2 regions of the Vibrio alginolyticus NBRC 15630 genome follow, and region 1 is predicted to be linked to the other one. Evidence: riboswitches for the same ligand, from Rfam matches in the RefSeq annotation. Region 1 holds a riboswitch; the other holds the start of a gene.

The links. A riboswitch is a leader RNA that binds a small molecule or an ion and turns the genes downstream of it on or off. The one in region 1 is predicted to bind cyclic di-GMP.
Region 2: it holds a riboswitch for cyclic di-GMP, as region 1 does, so the genes downstream of both, N646_RS00455 (TfoX/Sxy family DNA transformation protein) here and gbpA (N-acetylglucosamine-binding protein GbpA) in region 1, are expected to answer to the same signal.

The regions. Positions count from the first base shown of each region.
Region 1 covers NC_022359.1:253,587-258,015, forward strand. The annotation lists gene N646_RS16475 (cryptochrome/deoxyribodipyrimidine photo-lyase family protein) at 1-693, shown strand, start outside; gene N646_RS16480 (fasciclin domain-containing protein) at 774-1,274, shown strand; cyclic di-GMP riboswitch class I at 1,547-1,647, shown strand; gene gbpA (N-acetylglucosamine-binding protein GbpA) at 1,746-3,209, shown strand; gene N646_RS16490 (patatin-like phospholipase family protein) at 3,263-4,135, opposite strand; gene N646_RS16495 (MarC family protein) at 4,326-4,429, opposite strand, start outside.
Region 2 covers NC_022349.1:106,781-111,209, forward strand. The annotation lists gene N646_RS00440 (alpha/beta fold hydrolase) at 1-117, shown strand, start outside; gene N646_RS00445 (DUF2007 domain-containing protein) at 149-469, opposite strand; gene N646_RS00450 (TVP38/TMEM64 family protein) at 490-1,176, opposite strand; gene N646_RS00455 (TfoX/Sxy family DNA transformation protein) at 1,291-1,881, opposite strand; cyclic di-GMP riboswitch class I at 1,998-2,087, opposite strand; gene purR (HTH-type transcriptional repressor PurR) at 2,375-3,379, opposite strand; gene torD (molecular chaperone TorD) at 3,848-4,429, opposite strand, start outside.

The DNA.
Region 1 (4,429 bases):
TTGTCTTCACGGCTTCATTGGCACTGTCACTTCATCCAAAAATTCGAATCGGAATACGACATGGAGTTTTACTGCGTTAATCGGGCTTACGAACCATTGATTAAACAAAGTAGTACTTTCGATGAAGAAAAGTTAGCAGCATGGAAATCCGGGCATACTGGCGTACCTTTGATTGATGCCTGCATGCGCTGTTTGCACCACACTGGTTACATTAACTTTCGCATGCGTGCCATGCTGGTTAGCTTTCTTACTCACCACATGAACATGAATTGGCGAGTAGGTGTAACGCATTTAGCGCAACTGTTTCTCGACTTTGAGCCCGGAATTCATTACCCACAATTCCAAATGCAAGCAGGAGTAACCGGGACTAACACAATCCGTATTTATAATCCGATCAAGCAAGCCCAAGAACATGATCCTGACGGCACGTTCATCTACAAGTGGGTACCTGAATTGCAAATGGTTCCTCCCCCTCTTTTATTCGAGCCTTGGACAATGACCCAGATGGAAGCTGTCATGTATCAGTTGCAGCCAGATAGCCGTTACCTTGCACCTATTATCACACCAGACAACGCAGCTAAGGCAGCAAGAGAGCGCTTATGGACGTGGCGGAAACGAGCCGATGTGAAACAAGAAGGCAGACGAATTCTTGCGCGACATGTTAGACCCTCAAAAGAAAGTAGGACGCGATGATCATCTCTCAATCACAATGCGTACAAATGCAAACACACTCCAGGGAACCAGTTGTACCCTCAACTAGTAAGGAACACATTATGTTCAAACGTATCTTAGTTATCGCGGCGACACTGATGGCGACGTTATCTTTTATGCTTCCCGTCAAGGCTCATGAGCATGGCATGATGAAAGCCGATATTGTCGACGTTGCCGCTGAAAACGGCTCTTTCAATACGCTTGTTGCTGCGGTAAAAGCAGCGGGCTTGGTTGACACTCTCAAAGGGGAAGGCCCATTTACTGTTTTTGCACCAACGGATGACGCTTTTGCAAAACTGCCAGACGGCACAGTCGACATGCTCTTAATGCCGGAAAACAAAGACAAGTTAGTATCTGTTTTGACTTATCACGTCGTCCCAGGGAAAGTGATGGCTGCCGATGTTGTTAAGCTAGACAAAGCGACTACGGTTCAGGGGCAAGATGTGATGATTAAAACCATGGGCGATAAAGTCATGGTTAACGATGCAAATGTCATTGCAACCGATGTGAAAGCTAAAAACGGTGTCATTCACGTGATTGATACTGTCATCATGCCGAAATAACACCATTCAAAGGGCGGTACACTCCGCCCTTTAGACAGAACTTCTTCCACCCTTAGCACGATTCCTCTCCACTTATCCCCAACAAACCCCCACTCATTCACGATGACTATAAAAAAGATAAAAACAAAATTAAAATCAATACCTTGCAAGACAACACTGCACAATATTGACGAGGTTAAGATATCGTTATCTTTCAATTTGAGAACAGGATTCCATGTCAGTGACGTTTACTTTTCCACATGTAAATTCTTAAGCTAAATTTTGGCTGCTCAATCACATTTCGGCAAACCATTCGAAAGGGTGGGACGCAAAGCTTCCGGTCTGTCAGCATTTAAAAATCTAAAAGAATGCTCATGATAGCGGGGTTACCATGACGCAGTGTTACAGAAGTCCAATTTCTGTAGAGTTGCTTTATGCTCAGCATGCGCCGGAGTGTGACATTAGTTTGTCAGCCATAACAGAGGACATGTGATGAAATCATTTCCAACCAAATCCGTACTCGCGTTAGCACTTGCAAGCATTAGCTCAGGTGCTGCGGCTCACGGTTATGTATCAGAAACCAATGGTGGTGTCGCTGCAAGTCGCTCGGCACTATGTAAGTATCCAACGCCAGATACTAACGAAAAAAATAATAACTGCGGTGCGATTCAATATGAACCGCAAAGCGTTGAAGGCCCTGATGGCTTTCCCGAAACAGGGCCTCGCGATGGTAAAATAGCGAGTGCCGAAACCGCTTTAGCAGCTGCCCTTGATGAGCAAACTGCCGACCGCTGGGTAAAACGCCCTATTCAAGCAGGTACACAAACTTTTGAATGGACATTTACCGCTAACCACGTGACGCGCGACTGGAAATATTACATCACCAAGCCTGATTGGAACCCAAACGCTTCACTATCACGAGACTCTTTTGATCTAACTCCTTTCTGTGTCATCGACGGCAATATGGTTCAACCCCCGAAACAGGTAAGCCATCAATGTAATGTGCCTACTCGCGAGGGATACCATGTCATCCTGGCAGTATGGGATGTTGGCGACACTGCAGCCTCATTTTATAACGTGATCGATGTGAAATTTGATGGTGACAGTCCCGTTATTCCAGATTGGAAGCAAGGCGGTCAAATTATTCCTACAATGGATTTAAATATTGGGGATTCGGTTTATACACGCGTATTTGATCAAGCAGGTGAAAACTTGGCGTATAGAACTGAACTAGAAATTACCGATGCAGCAATGGGCCAAGCGAAAAACTGGTCTTACGCACTCGCGACTAAGCTAAACCAAAAACAAGCAAAACTGCAAGCCGGGCAGTATGCAGAGGATAAATTCACTCCTGTTTATGGTACTAATCCGGTGTATCTGCAAGCAAATAGCGGCCTTGAGCGAGTAGAGATCGGCTATAACATTGAAACTCCTGTCCCAGAATACTCACTCACAGTAGATGGCTTAGCAGACGAGTATATCATTGAGTCAACACCGACAACGTTGGATCTGACACTAACTGCTGAAGGCGATTTAAATGCAGAACTCACCGTTTACAATCACCATCGCGAACCACTTGCAAGTTGGGCAAACGAAATGAAAGACGGCTCGGTAGAGGCGATATCGCTCGCTTTAAGTAAATCGGAGCCGGGTCACCATATGCTCGTAACACGTATTAAGGATAAAGATGGCAACTTGGTGGATCAGCAAACACTCGACTTTCACTTAAAAGAAGAGTCAGTTACTCCACCACCATCTGATGAGTACGATTTTGTCTTCCCTGAAGGACTATCTAGCTACACGGCGGGCACAAAAGTGCTTGCCAGCGACGGGGGCATTTATCAATGTAAACCTTTCCCATACTCTGGTTACTGTATGCAGTGGAAAGAAAGCGCAAACCATTACGAGCCTGGAATAGGTTCACACTGGGAGATGGCTTGGGATAAAGTCAACTAAATCACCCTTCGAACGTTAAGTAAAAAGAGCCTCACTATGAGGCTCTTTTATAATCAAACGCAAAAATGACAATTTTCCCGGTCTAAACCATAAACACCAGATAAACTAGTGAGATGCGCTCGCCCCTCAATCAGCCCCATTTCATACCCTTCTAGTAAAACGGATTGTCGCATTGATAAGCGCTGAACATGAAAATTATCTGGTGGGGCAATCACCCTAACATGTGTTCCTGGTGGAGGGTTACGAATAAACTCTAATGATTGATTATAGTTATCTGCACGTCTTAACATCGCATCCGCCATTTTGGGGTGCTCCGCAAACAGTTTCTTCATCAGCCATGTGGTCTTAACTGGTTTTTTGGCATAATTCAGCGGGTGAGAGAGTACTACGGTTATGTCGCGAGCCCCTCGACGATAAGCCTCACGCACTGGGATAGAATCAGCGACCCCACCATCGGTATAACAACCACCAGAAAAACAAGGGGTATGCTTGTAGGCAATCGGTAACGCTGTTGTCGCTTCAATCGCATGGTGAAAATTATCACGTGTCACGCGATAGTAATCTGCTTGCCCTGTATCTACATTTGTTGTCGCTGCGAGAAAAGGAACGCCATTAAACAGTTTATTTTCATCGACGGGATACAAGCGATTAGATTCTTCAAACAACCACTTCACATCGATGAGGTCTCCACCTTTAACGAAGCGAGTCGGGTCAAAAAAGCGTTTGCTTGTGGCCAGCTTAGTAATGACGTTAATACTGCGATGCGGGTAGTCGGTCAAATACCCAATCAAATTTGATGCACCAGCAGATACACCGACTGCAAAATCAAACGGTTTATAACTCTGCTCTAAAAACGCATCTAACACTCCGCTTGCGAAGACGCCTCGCATCGCGCCACCTTCTACTACAATTGCTTTTGTTGCCATATTTCCCCCATTCTCCTTGCCAAAAGAGTAATGAAATTCGTGCAATCACAACAATTGAATATTCTTATTATTGAAATAGGTGAAGTCTATTTATTTCTCTCTTAGAAAATGAAAACTAAAGTTCAAAAAATCCGTACCCGTTAGAAATGTAATTGCGGGCTTAACCAAGGTGGCAAGGTCTAAGAGAAATCTAGGAGAAAACCGTTTTATAGGCTTCGCCCGCGCCATCAATGAACATTTGAGTACCAATAACCGCTAGAATTAAGCCCATCATTTTAGTCACAACATTTAGAG
Region 2 (4,429 bases), on a different replicon from region 1:
AAGCTCAGCATTCTACGAGAAATCCCGAATTGTGGTCATGTATGCAATGTAGAGCGTCCAGAAGACTTCAATCAACACTCCATCGAGTTTATTAAACAGCAAGCTGTATGTGCTTAAAACTGAGTGCATCCACTGAATAGGAGAGCCGCTATAGCTCTCCTAGTTGATATCCACATTGCCAACATGCACCAAATTGCCCTTCGTTTATTTCATGACATTTTGGGCATTGCCAATCTTGATACTCATGCCTATCGGATTGTTTTCGATATGCTTTTACTATTTCTTCAGCTTTCATCTTTTGTGCCGTGTCAAAAAGCCACACATAAGGATCGGTATCATCACCAAACGGCAGTTCTCCTTTTAAGCCGAAAATACCTTCTCCGCGAACTTCACAGTAAATTTGTTCCACTTTAAGCAGCTCACATACAATGTGTGCTTCTGCTGGGTTTTTAGCGATAAATATTTTCATCAAAATACCCACTTCACCAATTACGAGTTTTGCTGACTTGGTGTCGGCCTTACTTTATTCATAACCCATTTAGTGATGATTGGAAATAGTCCCAATAGCGCAAAAGACGCTAATACTGCGGGTGAAACAATGCCCGATAGGCTTTCAATTGTTGCTAATTGAGTACCTGCATTCAGATATACGGCTGTGCCTGGCAGCATACCTATTTGGCTAGTGAGATAAAATCGACCTACAGACATCGGTGTTAAGCCCATCAGTAAGTTGATTAGAAAGAAAGGGAATACAGGGATTAGACGCAAGGAAAATAGATAAAAAGCTCCGTCTTTTTCGACACCTTGATTAATTGCGTTGAGTTTATTTCCGAATTTGTTTTGTACCCAGTCACGCAATAAGTATCGGCTGCTCAAGAAGGCCAGTGTTGCCCCCATAGTGCTAGCGAAAGAAACCAGTAGCAAGCTTGTCCAAAAACCAAATAAGGCTGCACCAAGTAAGGTGACTACTGCCGCTCCTGGGATAGAAAAAGCGGTAATTGCAATGTAGGTAAAAAAGTAAATCGCAGCCGAGAATACAAAATTCTGATCGATGTATGTAGTTAGTGCTTCTTGTTGGGCTTTTGCATTCTCTAAGGTTAAATACTGGCCAAAGTTAATACCTAAAAAGACGATAGCCGCTAGTAGGATGAGACCTAATATCAGTTTCTTATTCATAATTTTGATTCCAATTTGGGATATATGTAATAAGACAGTAGGAAAACCGAAAAAATTTCACAAAAAAACCGCAGATTAGACTGCGGTTTTACAAGATAGTTTTTAGGCCGACTTTTATTGGAGGCCGTTCATCAACTCATCTCGGCGAGCTTGAGGTACCACACTCCAATGAGTGCCGTTGATAGCACCTTCTAGTGCCCATAGCAACTCAATGTTGACGGTTGCAGAGTGCGTATCTCTTATCGCTTTATAGGCGTTAAGCGCACCTTCCTCTTCAAGCTTCTCTACGGATTCGATGCCGGCTTTTTTTAGCATGCGCTCGGTAGCCAGTCGTAAGTTAGGCAAATCTTTCAAACGGTTAGGCTTTGTACTTGCTTGCTGTTCTTTCTCAAGCTTTGCCTTTTTCAATGATTGATTCGCTACTTCGATTAAGCGTTCGCTTGATTCCCATAAATCGCTGGAAATAGCGTAGTACTTTGTAACGACTGGAAAGCCACGTTTTTTATAAACGTAAGGCTTTAGCCCTTGTTTCTCGAAGTCAGATGAAGTTTTTTGGTCTGCTCTGATATGAAGCTGATTCTTTACCACTAGTGCAAACATTGTTTCATCAGCGAATAGTCCGAAGCCACCAAACATTGAGCGCGACTTGATATTACCAAGTGCCTCAAATAGCTTCATAGAGTCTTTGAGTATCGGTTTATCCATGTTTTGTTATCTCGGTGTAATTAATATTACGCCACCAAAAGTCAGGTCCGAGAGAGTAGCAAACATGCGTAAAAACAATGTCATTACAGAGTAAAGTCATTGCTTACACACTTGCCATCGGTAACCCCGCTACCTTCCATATCGTAATATGGTTCAGGCCGGAGGCTTTGCGTCCCACTCTTTCGAATGGTTTGCCCTGTGCGTGACACAATGAGCATACTTCTTATATTGAATTAACATCACGGTTTAGCGTTAAAAGTGTGATTTCGGTTCAATAAAAATGATAGATTGAATGCTCTATTTTGCATATGGAAAGGTGCAAATTGGCCTTTGAAAAGGAGTTCTTAATATATATTACATTTATATAAAACAGGGAGTTAACGTTAGTCAATTGTTATTAGAGCTGTGTGAAGTATTAGAGAATGCTTAATTTTCCCAAAAAAATAAGCGCCCCTGTAGAGCGCTTATTTAACACGGTTAAATACAGTGAAATTTAGTTCATTTTTTTCACAGTATTTCGAATTACAAGCTCAGGTTGCATTTCGAAAATTCGTTTTTCGTGTTCTTTATCTTTGATACGCTCAAGTAGAATTTCGAATGCATTTTTACCAACACGACGTTTAGGTTGGTGGATAGTCGTTAGCGGTGGAGAGAAGTATTCCGCAAGCTCGATGTTGTCGTAGCCGATCACTGAAATATCTTCAGGAATTTTGATCCCGTTTTGTTGCAAGCGGCTCATTAGGCCTAGAGCCATTGTGTCGTTAAAACAGAATACCGCCGTCGGGCGCTTGTCCATTGCGGTAATTTTATCTGCAACTAATACGGCCGTATCACATTCAAAGTTACCTTCAAGGATCCAGTCTTCATTTACAGCTAGGTTCGCTTCACTCATTGCGCGACGGAAACCTGCAATGCGCTCTTGGCAAGCAAGCTTTTCAAAATGACCGCTTAGACAAGCGATATCCGTATGACCATTGTCAATCAGATGTTTGGTTGCAATGTAGCCACCTTCTTCTGAGTTATCCATGATCTTGTCTGCTTGTGAGCTCTCTGGGCCCCAATCCATGACCACTTTAGGAATGTCCGCATGACGGTCAAGCATCTCTTTTAGTTCTTCGGTTAAGTCAGAACACATCACTAGGATGCCATCAACGCGCTTTTCAGCCAGCATACGAATGTAATCGCGTTGTTTTTCGTAAATCCCGCCTGTGTTACATAAAATCAGAGTATAGCCTTGGCGGTAACAGTAGCTCTCAACGCCATCAATCACTTCTGAGAAAAATAGGTTAGTTGATTGAGTTACTAACATGCCAATCGTACGAGTTGAGTTGCATTTTAGGCTGCGTGCAACGGCACTTGGCGCGTAATTCAGCTCGTCAACGGCTTTCATTACTTTTTCTTGCGTTGCTTCTGCAACGAAACGCGTTTTATTGATAACGTGCGAAACTGTCGTAGTGGAAACGCCGGCTAAGCGAGCAACGTCTTTTATCGTGGCCATAAATGGTGTCCTGTATCGAGCTACTGAAATATGTCGTATTGGATGTACCTGATGCTCTAATGGTTTCACACCTAGCAATATAAAATTGGCGCTAAGTGTCTCGGCAGCGGTTGATCCAAGTGCGACAAAAGGGTGCGTAGCAGCATCGGTCGATGAATTTTATCTTTTTTCTATCTGATGAGAAATTGCCATCAACCTGTTAAGAAAACACAAAAACCGCTATATTTCAGCGGTTTACATATAAATCATATTTAATCGTTTGCGCTCACATTTTAGCCCTATGTGGACTGACTAGCAATGTTTTCAGCAAGAGATTTGTGTATTTGAAGTCACATTTTGACTGCTAAATAACCAAGCGTCTTTGCGCTAAGTTAAGGCAAACGAATATTATACCCAAGTTACTTACAATTGGTCACTTTCAGGCATACAGGAAGCCCGATAGGCAGGCTCCCTAAAAATAGGCGGCAATTATTCACCAAGAAGGTAGGCGCTGTCTAGTTTACAAAATGCAACTAATAGTTTCGCGACACTCGAGTAAAATCCAAATTCGTCGAATTGTTTACATTTGTCTGAAAACTGAGGTAACCAAGACATCAATTGTTGCTGGATAAAGTCGTTTTGTTTAACGAAGGCTTCTTCCATGTGTTTTTCTTGTTCAAGCTCGTTTGAGCGGATAATCATGTTCCCGAGAAAGTCGAGCTCAACGGCTAAGTGATCCGCAGGTTCCTTTAGGTTTTCGTCTACTTGAACGCCAAATTCAGCCATCAACTTTTCCATTTCCTCAGCTGGCTTGTCATTCAGTAAACCTGATTCACCAATGTACATGGATGCGTAAGGAAGAGCGCCGTATTTTTCTGTCTTCAAAAACAGTTCACAAAAGTCAGCTGCAAGCTCTAGTTGTGCATCTTCACGATCTTGTAACCGATTCAATGCATCAACTAGGCTATCAACAGCTGGTTTCAGCGACTCATTTTCACCTAAACCTGCGAGAAAACTGCGAATTTCAACACTGTGATAGGCTTCCAATTCTTTCTCTGTTAGTTCTTTTGC